DNA from 3 places in the Rossellomorea sp. ABR4_004 genome. Region 2 is predicted to be linked to each of the others. Evidence: riboswitches for the same ligand, from Rfam matches in the RefSeq annotation. Region 2 holds a riboswitch; each other region holds the start of a gene.
The links. Region 2 has a riboswitch for S-adenosylmethionine ahead of ACXAF2_RS22615 (Fur-regulated basic protein FbpA). Riboswitches for the same ligand answer to the same signal wherever they lie in the genome.
Positions count from the first base shown of each region.

Region 1: linked by a shared signal. The riboswitch ahead of ACXAF2_RS08200 (methionine ABC transporter ATP-binding protein) and the one ahead of ACXAF2_RS22615 (Fur-regulated basic protein FbpA) in region 2 are both predicted to bind S-adenosylmethionine.
Region 3: linked by a shared signal. The riboswitch ahead of ACXAF2_RS17555 (methionine biosynthesis PLP-dependent protein) and the one ahead of ACXAF2_RS22615 (Fur-regulated basic protein FbpA) in region 2 are both predicted to bind S-adenosylmethionine.

Region 1 is NZ_JBSWVM010000001.1:1,550,094-1,554,329, forward strand. It holds gene ACXAF2_RS08190 (MetQ/NlpA family ABC transporter substrate-binding protein) at 1-192, opposite strand, end outside; gene ACXAF2_RS08195 (methionine ABC transporter permease) at 208-876, opposite strand; gene ACXAF2_RS08200 (methionine ABC transporter ATP-binding protein) at 873-1,895, opposite strand; SAM riboswitch class I at 2,045-2,151, opposite strand; gene ACXAF2_RS08205 (SCP2 sterol-binding domain-containing protein) at 2,262-2,612, opposite strand; gene ACXAF2_RS08210 (thioredoxin family protein) at 2,891-3,205, opposite strand; gene ACXAF2_RS08215 (toprim domain-containing protein) at 3,211-3,570, opposite strand; gene ACXAF2_RS08220 (YusG family protein) at 3,753-3,989, opposite strand; gene gcvH (glycine cleavage system protein GcvH) at 4,088-4,236, opposite strand, start outside.
Region 2 is NZ_JBSWVM010000008.1:21,438-25,673, reverse strand. It holds gene ACXAF2_RS22620 (protoporphyrinogen oxidase) at 69-1,457, opposite strand; SAM riboswitch class I at 1,682-1,789, shown strand; gene ACXAF2_RS22615 (Fur-regulated basic protein FbpA) at 1,895-2,110, shown strand; gene ACXAF2_RS22610 (TVP38/TMEM64 family protein) at 2,328-2,897, shown strand; gene spoIIP (stage II sporulation protein P) at 2,980-4,143, opposite strand.
Region 3 is NZ_JBSWVM010000003.1:95,168-99,403, reverse strand. It holds gene ACXAF2_RS17565 (metal-dependent hydrolase) at 1-216, shown strand, start outside; T-box leader at 283-525, shown strand; gene ACXAF2_RS17560 (tryptophan--tRNA ligase) at 586-1,584, shown strand; SAM riboswitch class I at 1,707-1,816, shown strand; gene ACXAF2_RS17555 (methionine biosynthesis PLP-dependent protein) at 1,908-3,032, shown strand; gene metC (cystathionine beta-lyase) at 3,025-4,209, shown strand; gene ACXAF2_RS17545 (bifunctional homocysteine S-methyltransferase/methylenetetrahydrofolate reductase) at 4,226-4,236, shown strand, end outside.

The DNA.
Region 1 (4,236 bases), on a different contig from region 2:
CGTTTCAATTTGCAAGTCGATCCCTTTCTCTTCTAAAACAGGCTTCACTTTTTCAAGGATTTCAGCATGTGGAATATTAGAAGCTCCTACTACCAATTCCTTTTCGTCATTTCCAGAGCCTGAGCCGCCCCCACATGCTGCCAAACCAAAAATACTTGTTGCTGCTATAACTCCTGCTACCCATTTTTTCATTAAATTTCTCTCCTTTTATCGTTTATCTAATTTATTTGTAAAGAAATCACCCAATATCTGAATTGCAAACACAATGAGTAAAATCATAATGGTTGCGGCGATCGTCACGTCTTCCCTGCTTCGTTGGAAGCCGTCTAAATAAGCTAAGTTACCAAGTCCTCCTGCTCCGATGACCCCTGCCATTGCCGTGTATCCAACAAGGGCTATGGCTGTCACCGTAATCCCTGAAATCAAAGCCGGCATGGATTCAGGTATGAGTACCTTCCATATAATTGTGCTCGTCTTCGCCCCCATCGCTTTCGCTGCCTCGATGACGCCTTTGTTCACTTCTCTTAAAGCTATTTCTACCATGCGGGCGTAAAATGGAGCAGCCCCGATGATCAGTGCGGGCAGAGCTGCATTCGCTCCACGGATTGTGTCCAATAAAAACTTGGTGAACGGAATTAACAGCACGATCAATATAATGAATGGAATCGATCTGAACACATTTACGACTGCACTTGTTATCGTATATGTCAGTTTGTTATCCCATAGATTTTCTTTGGAAGTAAGGAAGAGTAAAATCCCAAGGATCATTCCGAGTACAAAGGTAATCAATACAGACATCCCGGTCATATACAGGGTTTCGAGAGTTGCTTCCCACATCTTCTCCCAATCTACATTTGGAAATAAATTTTCAATCACCCTCTCAACACCTCCACTTGAACCAGTTGCGTATGAGCAAACGCCAATGCATCGTTAATGGTTTGTTCATCCCCATCAAGGTGAACAAATAACGTTCCATAGGCACCTTTTTGGGTTTGGGAGATTTGTCCTTGCAGGATGTTTACGCCTAAATCAAACTTCCTTATCAGCGTGGTGATGAGCGGCTGCTCAGTTGATTCACCTACAAAAGTAAATTTGAGCACTTTTCCATTAGGATATTGGGTCAGTAAGTGATCAATGGTTTCACCCGTTTCCTTTACCTCCGAGACTTCTCTTACGAAACGCTTTGTCACTTGCTCTTGTGGATTTCTGAACACTTCCAATACACCCCCGAGTTCCACGACTTTTCCCTGTTCCATGACTGCAACACGGTGACAGATCTTCTGGATCACGTGCATTTCATGAGTGATCAGGACAATCGTCAGCCCTAAGCGTTTATTAATATCCACCAATAAATCAAGGATGGAATCGGTTGTTTGTGGATCTAAAGCGGAAGTAGCCTCATCACATAGAAGGACATCGGGATTGTTAGCAAGGGATCTTGCAATCCCCACTCGTTGTTTCTGTCCGCCGCTCAGTTGAGACGGATAGGCATCTCCTCTGCCTTCCAAACCTACAAGCTTCAATAATTCATTAGCTCTTTGAACTCTCTCTTTCTTTGATACTCCAGCAATTTCTAATGGGAACTGGATATTTTCTATTACAGTACGAGACCAGAGGAGATTAAAGTGTTGAAAAATCATGCCTATTGACTGTCTTGCTTCCCTCAGTTTTTTCCCCTTTACCTGGGAAACGATTTGACCATTCACGTCCACTATCCCATCTGTAGGAACTTCAAGACCATTAAGCATCCGGATCAGCGTACTCTTACCTGCCCCACTATAGCCAATCACCCCAAAAATTTCTCCTTGGGCAATATCAATGTTGACCCCATCAACGGCTGAGATCGGACCCGATTTGGATTGATATATTTTCTTCACATCTGAAATGGTAATCATGTTGTATGCCACCTTCTTTCGGAGTAAAACGACCTGTTTAATCAGAATTATAGTTGTACTTACCTGATGTTTCCTGCTCCTTTTTCTAAAAGCAAAAAAATGCCTTCCTGCGATAAGCAGAAAGGCATAATCATATAGGACTATCCTTTCTCTCATCTTTCAAAGCAAATGCTTTGAGTGAATTGGCACCATTTCAATTTTCATTGACGGTTGCCGGGCTTCATAGGGCACGTCCCTCCACCTCTCTAAATAAGAGTAAAGTATATTATTAAATTATTTGAATAGTTAAAGACTCTGAAAATTTGCTACAAGAGAGATTCTATCACCGGATATAGAGTGTGTCAATTATTTTTTTCTGCTTGATGTTTAAACTTCAACGGGCTCTTTTTCTCTGGATCTTGTTAGCCAAAGAACCGACTCCACAAATAAGAGCGGGCGATATCCTCCCCTTACTTCCAGGGACCCCTCCTCAATCAGCTGAGACAAGCGCTCTTCTCCTGTTAGTAATGAAACCACTGTTTCCTCCATTCCTTCAATGACGAAATGAGCCTCCCTATTCAAATCATCCAACACTGTGCACCCCTTGCTCGAAATCGAAATACCGTACAATTTTTTTCCACAATCAAACTGAAGAATAAACGGGCTATCTGGAAATAAGAGTCGTAAGTGATACCTTGAATGACATTGATCTACTAATTCCTCTAAATTTATTCGCATGAATACCCTCCCAGTGAAACTTCTATATAATTACAATTCCACTTTTAGGTATTTTCCCCTCTTATACTTTCTCGACATGTTTTGAACAGATCCATCTAATTTGTCGAACAGTAAGAATTTGGATGATAACCAGTCAAAAAATGATGTCATTCGCAACATTTCCCGAGAAATATGTCTTCGTATGTAGAAAGAAAATCGTTCTATAATTGGATTTCATGAAGAAATAGGTGAATGTAGACAAATAAAAAAGACCTTCTCCCAAAAGGTCTCTTATCCCTTTAACTATCCACCGTCTTGTTTAGGGTTTCATATAAAAATGGTACGGATTGAAAAGCATAAATCCTTTCCTGTTCAACGCCATCTTTAAATAAAAGTAGACAGGGTACACTTTCGATGGATTGCTCTTCTGCAAATTGGGGCAAGTAATTCAGGTTTGCCTTCGAAAAATGAAAGGATTGTGGAAGCTTCTCCACGACGTCAATCATCTTGCTTGCAACCTGACAGGTACCACACATCGGTGTATATAAATAAACAGCTTCGAACGCATGGTCTTCTATCGATTGTTTTAAAATTTCGGTACTACTTACCTCAATCAAAACTAGATCATCCTTTTTCCTAAAAATTCTTTATGAACGTCTATATTAGCTCCAATAAGAACGGATGCGAGGTGATACTCCGGAGCTGCGGCCACTTCCTTGTACATTCGATCAATATACAAATGTTCAGCTTCAGGAAACTCACGTTTAAATTGCTTACGTAGTTTTTCCCCTGCATCATCAGCATCTACTAATATATAGACATCCCTTTCCAATAAAGCATCAATGAGTTCGTCCATTTTCGTAATGCTAATGGTCCCGTTTGTACAAATAATTTCAATCGGTTCTTTAATGATATCTCTTACTTTTCGTTTGTCCGTTGTCCCTTCGACAATGATTACTTTTTCGTCAAGTTCCATCATGATCATCACCTTATCTTTCATAAATAAGATTACGATAGTATATTCAAATAACAAGAGATGATGTCCACTTTCTACTTATATTTTCTCATGTTTATAAAAAAAAGTGCAAGCGGTTTGCATAAACCATCTAATTTATACAAATGGTGCCAGATTCGCAAATGAATCTGGCACCACGAGCCTTTCTAACACCAGCCACCCTCATCACAATCGGTATATCTTGCTTGATCGCCTTCTGTGGAGGTATAGTTTTGATATATTTTATTTTCTCTTGCTTCAAAGTTCGGCTCCATGGTTATTCCGTCAAGAGGCAAAGCCATTCTGCCGATCGGCTGATTATCCAAATATAATTCTACTTCACCATCTTTAAGTTTTCCTGTCACTCTATTGGTTACATCTAATTTCCTAGGCTCAAGTACCATTGGTATTCATCCTTTCTATGTGAAAAAACGTCTACTTATATGGTACCCAAAATAAAAAACAAAACACCTTGAGAAATTCTCAAGGTGCATGGAACAAATTACCCTTCATTAATCATTTCGTCATACTGTTCAGCTGTCATAAGCTTGTCTACTTCTCCAGCATCTGAAGGTTCAACAACGATCATCCATGCTTTTTCATAAGGTGATTCGTTCACGAATTCAGGGCTATCTGATAGCTCTTCATTCA
Region 2 (4,236 bases):
GAAAAAGCCTGTATGACAGGCTTTTTTTCCTTAGATCGCGATCTTCATGTCAATATCACTCATGTATTCTACCCTAGACGATCTAAAATCCATTCGGCTGTTTTCTTTCCGTTCTGAATGCACGCACCTATACCCACTCCATAATATGAAGAACCGGCCAGCTTCACGCCTGGTAGCTGGTTTGCCAGATTGTTATCTAATGAATGGACAGACTGACTGTGCTCAAGATGATAATTTGGCATCAGATCTTTCCAATTCGTAACTTCAACAGAAACCGGGTCACAGTCTATACCTATGCTTTTTCTGATATCCTCCAGTGCCGTGCTTACAAGTTCTGCCTTGCTATATTCTTTCAAGTCATTGTAATGAAGGTTTGTACTTTTATAAAAAAGTCTCAATAATAGTCTTTGGTTATTGGATGTATGCTTCCACTTCCGACTCGTCCATGTGCATGCATCGCATTTCACATCTCTGCCGTTTGATACGATAAAGCCTGTCCCATCAGCAGGAAGGTCCGCATCTGGAATGTTAAATCCGAGGTAGATCGAAATCAGTGAAGAGTTTTTCAGTTTATTAAAATCAGGTTCCAGTTGTTCATGAGTTAGTAACTTTTGGGTTACATCATGAGGTGTTGCGAAAACTACATAATCCGCTTGAATGCTACCATGACCATTAAGAGTGAGTTTGTATTTATCGCCCGTTTTTTGGAAATCTTTTGTTTCTATGCCTTTTAAAATTGTGGTACTGGAGCATTGTTCTTCTAAACGTTCAATGATGGTTGATAAACCATTTTTAAACGAGATGAACTTTTTTTGGGATGCCCCTTGGAATTTTTGTTTATTTGCTGATAAACCCTTCATGATACTGCCGTAATCATTTTTATAATCTAGTAAGTACGGAAGTGTCGAAGCCATAGTAAGTTTATGCAAGTTCCCCGAATAAACCCCTGATAATACTGGAGCTATCTGTTTCTCGACAAGTTCCTTACCCAGGAATGCTTCTAGAAATTCACCGATGGAACTCTCTTTTGTAAAATGTGTATTTTCCGTTTCTAGGTCTTTAAGGGCATTAATCTTCCCTTCTTCTGACACCAGGGTGCTACTTTTAAGTGAATCAACTGACATGGGAATTCCGAAAATCGTGTCTTGGGGAATCTCGTGTAATTCGCCATTTGTGTATATGTAGGATGTGCCTGTTTCATTATAGACCAGTTCCTCTTGAAGTTGAAGTTCTTCAACTAGAGACAGAACCCCTTCATTTCGGGCTACGATGGAATCTGCTCCTGCTTCCATAATGAATTCGCCTTCTCTTATGGTTCTAATTTTGCCGCCAAGCTGCAGATCTCGCTCGATTAAGATTAACTCGATATCTATTTCTCGTTCTTTGGACATTTTTTGAAGATGGTACAGAGCTGTTAATCCTGTAATTCCTCCACCTACGACAACCACTGTCTTCATACGATTCACTCCAATAATTGCGTTTATGTATACAGATTATCATGTTTTTTGTTTATTAGAAAAAGATTCTGTGTCTGATTTGGGAAAAAATATGGGTATGAAGGTTAGTTTCAACATGTATATATTATTTTCATTAACCCTCTTCTGATTCATCACTCAATTCCTAGTTGACAACTAAGAATACTTATATATATAATGTAAGAAATCAATGACAACTATATAGCCACTTATCCAGAGAGGTAGAGGGACCGGCCCGATGATGCCTCAGCAACAGATTCTACATCGTAGAACACTGTGCTAATTCCACAAGCTTTGTGCTTGAAAGATGAGTTGAAGTTTTATACTTAAAGCCTTCTTCTTATCTATTAGGGAGAGGGCTCTTTTCAATAAAAGAGCCACTTCCAATGTTCGAATACTAATAAGAGGAGTGATCCAACATGGGGAAAATTCTCCAGGAATCTATTCATAATCGCAAAAATGAGTTAATAAACAAATTAATTGTCCACAACATTTTCAAAAAAGGGGACAAACAATTATTCGAGCTGACGTTGCAAGAACTTGAGGATGAATACAAATATCTTCAAAAGGAATGCCATCCGCATAGTGATGTTGGGTCCATCCATTGGAAAAATTGTGCGAAATTAAGCAGTTAATAAGCAGCAATCCTAGGTTGTGGACTGCTTACTTATTTTTCTATAGTTAAACAAAATGTCTGCATTCATCAGCACATCCTCCTCGTGGTGATTCTAGTTTTTCTTAACAAAATTGATTCATATATAAACGATCTACTCCTTATTTAAAAAATTCTTTCAAAAACATTCCAAATGTCTTATTCTGATAATCTATCATCTCTTACAAAGGAATTAATATATGACTTCCATCCTGCAGCATTTCATGAACGAATTCATCGGCTTAGATAGTTGGTCTCTCATTTTCATCAGTATTTTCATTAATATACTCATCAGTATTCTTGGTTTCCTGCCAAGTGTCTTCTTAACGGCCTTTAATATTTCCGCATTTGGGTTTTGGCCAGGAATCGGTATTTCCATACTTGGTGAATCCCTAGGGGCCATTGTTAGTTTTTATTTGTACCGAAAAGGAATGAAGTTTGCAGGTATTGATCAGATTCTGTCAAACAAATACTTTCTTAAATTAAAAGAAGCGTCTGGTACGGAATGGATCTTTCTTCTATTCTTGTTCCGCATGGTTCCATTTGTTCCTTCAAGTGTAGTAACCGTTGCCGCTGCCTTTAGCTCTATTTCTATTGTTGCCTTTTCTATGATCAGTTCTGTCGGAAAGATTCCTTCGTTGTTGATTGAGGCATTCGTGGTGATGAATGTGTTGGATGCGGATAAGGGCACGGTCATTTTATTGGCAGGTTCGATGATGGTTGGGATACTATATTTGGGATATCGTTGGTGGAAGAACAATAGATTATAATTGTGTCAGTTACGGACACCACTCTCCTCGGGAAAAGAAAAAAGACGTCCACCACATGGCGTACGTCTTTTCTCCCTTTCATTTATTGTGCATTTACCTCGACAGCATCCTTCTTGTGATATTCTGCAAAGATCTCCGCGAACGCTTCTGTAGAGTTATACAATTCCACTAAATTATTTTCCACTCCGCCAAACTCAAGTAACATGGCTCTCTCGGTTAGGTCCTGATTGTAAACCCCGTTACCTTCTGCTCTTGTTTTGATGAAAACTCCACGGCTGATGCCAGGATATTTTTCCTCCAGTTTAGCATTCAATTCCTTTGCGATCTTAAGGTTCTTTTCGAAGTTTTTGTTTTCTTTCCCTACGATAAAAAATAAGCGGGCATAGTTTTTACCGTTAATGGTTTTGGTCGTGATGCTCCGTGGCTGAGAATCCCGATGGATATCGATCAAGTACGTTAAGTCATCGTTTTGGGCAATGGCTTCTTGTACTAGTCCCCTTGATAACTGATAGGATTCAAAATATGTCCATGACTTGTCTTTGAGTGCTTTGTTTACATCTGTCTTATCCTGAACTGCCCCAATCCCCCTTGCTTCAAGCTCTTGCTTTAATTTGGACCCTACAGCAATGACGTTAACCTTCTCGTTGGTACTCGCTGGATCTTTCGAATCGTTATTTTTAATTAGCGGGCTGAACGCTTCCCAGCTGTGTGAATGATAGATGTAGACGGATTTTTCATCAATCTCTTGAACTCCGTTTCCTGAATTGTTGTTTGCCTGATCAATTTGGCTCTGATCGATTTCCTGATCTTTCAACTGATCTTCTGTTGGAGCCGGTGATTCATTTGGAAGGTTGGTAATGTCCGTCCCCTTCCCCGCAACAGCTATGTGAGTATGATAATTTTCGATTCCTGGGATTTCCCGTCCAAATAAACTTCGCGGATCAAGGAGTGAAACATTCGTGACACTTTCCAACCAATCAAAATCATTGTTTAATGCTGCCTCATTTGTAACACGCAATCCTGTCATTTCCTGTGACAACAACATAAGAAATGTTTCCTTCGGGACTAGTTCCGACATTGATGAATACAGTAAACTATCCACCCTCAATTTAATGGCAGTTGATGAAATCAACCACACGGTCAAGTACATGAGTACAATACCGATCAATACTACCCGAATGATGGCCTTCATAGAGACGAATACTAGTGGGACTAAGCTATTGTTGTTTCGAGACTTATACGACATCATCAGTACCCCTATATAAAGTATTTAATAGTTAACTTTATGCAGGGGGATGATAGAGTAGAAGGTTTTTTCCGGGATTCGGTCGGATTTCCT
Region 3 (4,236 bases), on a different contig from region 2:
TCATTCGTTTCACATCGAAGTTATACTCACTCTGTCCTTGGAATCGTATATTATGGCGTGATTGCACATTATCTAGAGTCATCTTTAATGATTGATGGGGTATTTGAAGCATGTGTAATCGGATATGCCAGTCATCTGATCGCTGATATGAAATTTCTTCCATTCAATAAGAGAGGCATAAAGCTTTTCCTTCCTCTTTCATCCAAAGAAATCTAATATGTGTTTACATCCACTTGACCATTATTTCCCCATACATTAAAATAATGGAAACACATTAAATAGGTAAATGCGATGAGGAAGAAGAGTAGACGAACGAAACATTTCAGAGAGCTGATGGCTGGTGAGAATCAGTATGGTGAAATCGTTGAATGGGCTTTTGAGCATCCAGGCTGAAAATAAGTAGGTTATGGCGGAAGGTCTCACCGATAAAAGAGACGATGTATCGAAGGCGACTTCTGTACAGATGAGTGCGTTTACTAAAGTGTAAGCGAATGAAGGTGGCACCACGGGTTTCCCGTCCTTTTTTAGAGGATGAGAAGCCCTTTTTGTGTTTGTTTTTATTATTTTTCAGTGGAGGGAATTGATATGAAAAGACAAGTTCTGACTGGTATTAAACCAACAGGCCGTATTCATTTGGGGAATTATATTGGTGCAATCAAACCGGCATTACAATTGGCTGAGAACCGATCCTACAACACAGCTTATTTTGTTGCGGATTATCATGGGTTAACGAAGATACATGATAAGCATGAAATGAAAGAACTATCTTATGGAGTGGCAGCAGCTTGGTTAGCATTAGGTTTGAATCCCGATCGAGCGATCTTTTATCGTCAATCTGATGTACCTGAAATCTTTGAATTGAGTTGGATTCTGTCTTGTTTTGCACCGAAAGGATTAATGAATCGCGCCCACGCATATAAATCATTAGTTGAAGAAAATAAAGAAAGCGGCAAAGATGTCGATGCTGGAGTCAATATGGGATTATTCACCTATCCAATTTTAATGGCAGCTGATATCCTCCTTTTTCAAACCGAGAAGGTACCTGTCGGAAAAGATCAGATACAGCATGTTGAAATTGCCCGAGACATAGCTGAAAGCTTTAACAAACAATATGGAGATATTTTTGTCATCCCTGAATATGTCATCCACGAAGAAACGGCTGTTCTTCCGGGTCTAGACGGACGTAAAATGATTAAAAGTTATAACAACACCATTCCATTATTTGAAGAACCAAAAAAGCTTCAAAAATTAATTAATAAAATCAAAACAGATTCATCACCCCCTGAAGAGTCCAAGGATCCTGACTCCTCCGTCATTTTTGCGCTATATAAAGAATTTGCAACTTTAAATCAAGGTGAAGAAATGAGAAGGAGATTTCAAGAAGGAATAGGGTGGGGAGAAGCGAAAAAAGAGTTATTCCAAGTAATGAACTCTTTTATCGAAGAACCGAGATCGAAATATGAAGAACTGATGGCGAGTCCCCATATGCTGGATGCGATCTTACTAAATGGAGCAAAAAAAGCACGGGAAAAAACAATCCCATTTATGAAAGAGATTAAAAGGAAAATAGGAATTTATCATTGAAATAGAAAAAATAAGGAATCGCAATGATCATTTTGTTTTTCAGATAATTCATAATTCTCATTGACATTTCTTCTTCTTTGTTATAAGTTATGGGAAAGTTATTTTTCACAAAATCATATAGTTTCTTATCAAGAGAGGTAGAGGGACTGGCCCGAAGACACCTCAGCAACCAGCCGCGAGTTTTGGTATGGTGCTAATTCCAGCAAGTTGATGTCAACTTGGACGATAAGAGGGAGAACGAACGTACAAAACCTTCTTATTTTCATTAAGAAGGTTTTTTTGTTTTTTCCCTTTTCGTATTCAAGATAGAAAAGGAGAGAAGAATGGTGAAAAAACATATTGATACAATGCTTGTCCAGGCAGGAAATCGGAAAGATCCTGCAACGGGTGCTGTGAGCTTGCCCATTCATTTATCTACTGCCTATGAACATAAGGGCATTGGGCAATCGACAGGCTATGATTACAGTAGAACAGGAAATCCAACCCGCGCCACCTTGGAAGATATCCTCACTCAATTGGAGGAAGGGCACAGAGGGTTTGCCTTCAGCTCGGGGATGGCGGCCATTCAGGCAATCCTCAGCTTATTTTCCAGCGGGGACGAATTGATTGTTTCGAAAGACCTATATGGAGGGAGCTACCGTTTATTCGCACAGTATGAAGCACAATATAGGATCAAATTTCATTTCGTCGATACAAGTGATGCCGGCTCCATAGAAGGTCAAATTTGTAAGAGAACGAAGGCCATCTTCCTTGAAACACCAACCAATCCATTAATGAATGAAGCAAGTATTTCTGAGGTTGCTGTGCTCGCTAAGGATAACGGATTGCTTTTAATTGTAGACAATACCTTCTACACACCTATTCTGCAGAAGCCACTAACTGAAGGAGCAGACATTGTTATTCACAGCGCCACGAAATACTTAGGGGGACATAATGACGTGCTGGCAGGTGTTGTGATTGTAAACACAGAGGAGTTGGCGGATAAAATCTATACCATTCAAAATTCAATCGGTGCGGTTCTCGCCCCTTTTGATTGTTGGCTCTTATTAAGAGGAATGAAAACCCTTAGTCTCAGAATGGCCCAGCACGAAAAAAATGCAAGAGAATTAGCGGAGTATCTTGATTCGCATGAATGTGTAACAGACGTTTTATATCCTGGAAAAGGAGGCATGCTCTCTTTTCGTATCGCAAAGGAAGAATGGGTTTCTCCTTTTCTCCAACACTTAAAAGTTATTACGTTTGCTGAAAGTTTAGGAGGGGTCGAAAGCTTTATCACTTATCCCGCTACCCAAACACATGCAGACATTCCTGAAGAAGAAAGAAATAGATTGGGTATCTGCAACAGACTCCTGCGGTTCTCTGTAGGAATTGAATTTATTGCTGACCTGATTGAAGACCTGGAGAATGTTTTTCAACAATTGGAAAAAGAGGTGCTTACGTATGAGTAAAAAACCATTTTCACTTCAGACGTCACTCATCCATTCTCACGGATATGATAAAGAAACAGGAGCGGTCTCTACACCCCTACATCATGCTACAACCTTTCATCAACAGGATTTTGATCAATATGGAACGTATGACTATAGCCGTTCGGGAAATCCGACAAGGGAGACGGTTGAAGAAACGATTGCGGAAATGGAAGGTGGAGTAAGAGGCTTTGCCTTTTCATCTGGGATGGCGGCAATCTCCACAAGCTTCTTATTATTGTCGAGTGGAGATCATGTACTCGTATCAGAAGAAGTGTACGGTGGGACATACAGAATGATTACCGAGGTCCTCACTAAATTCGGCATTGAATATTCGTTTGTAAACATGAAGGATTTACATGAAGTGGCTTGTTCAATCAAGCACAATACGAAAGTGATTTATATGGAGACACCGTCCAATCCGCTTCTGAATATCACCGATATTGAAGGAGTTGTAAAGCTTGCCAAGGCTAATGGATGTTTAACTTTTCTTGATAATACATTCATGACTCCCCTGCTGCAAAGACCGATCAGCCTTGGTGTGGATGTTGTACTACACAGTGCAACGAAGTTCCTTGCAGGACATAGTGATGTTTTGGCAGGACTTGCCGTAACGGGAAATGAAGAGATTGCCGGTAAACTAGCTTTCTTACAGAATTCGTTTGGTGCTGTCCTGGGTGTTCAGGATTGTTGGCTGCTCTTAAGAGGAATGAAAACACTGCACGTACGATTGAAGGAGTCATCAGAATCGGCATATAAGATTGCGGCTTTCTTAGAAAAGAGAAAAGAAGTAGAAGAAGTGTATTACCCTGGATTGAGCTATCATCCCGGTCGTGAAATCCAAGTTCGCCAAGCAGAGGGTCCTGGGGCGGTTCTTTCCTTCCGGTTAAAAGGGGCAGAGGAAGTGAAGCAACTCATTCAAAATGTAAACATTCCCGTATTCGCGGTCAGTTTAGGAGCTGTTGAATCAATTCTATCCTATCCATCAAGGATGTCACATGCTTCCATGCCAAAAGCAGAACGGGAAAAAAGAGGGATTACAGATGGTTTATTACGATTATCAGTAGGACTTGAAAACGTGGATGAATTAATTATCGATCTTCAAAAAGGGTTAGATAGTATACAAAAGATCAATCGAAAAAACGTGATAAATTTATAAAAAAGGAGGGAATGTCATGAAACCGTT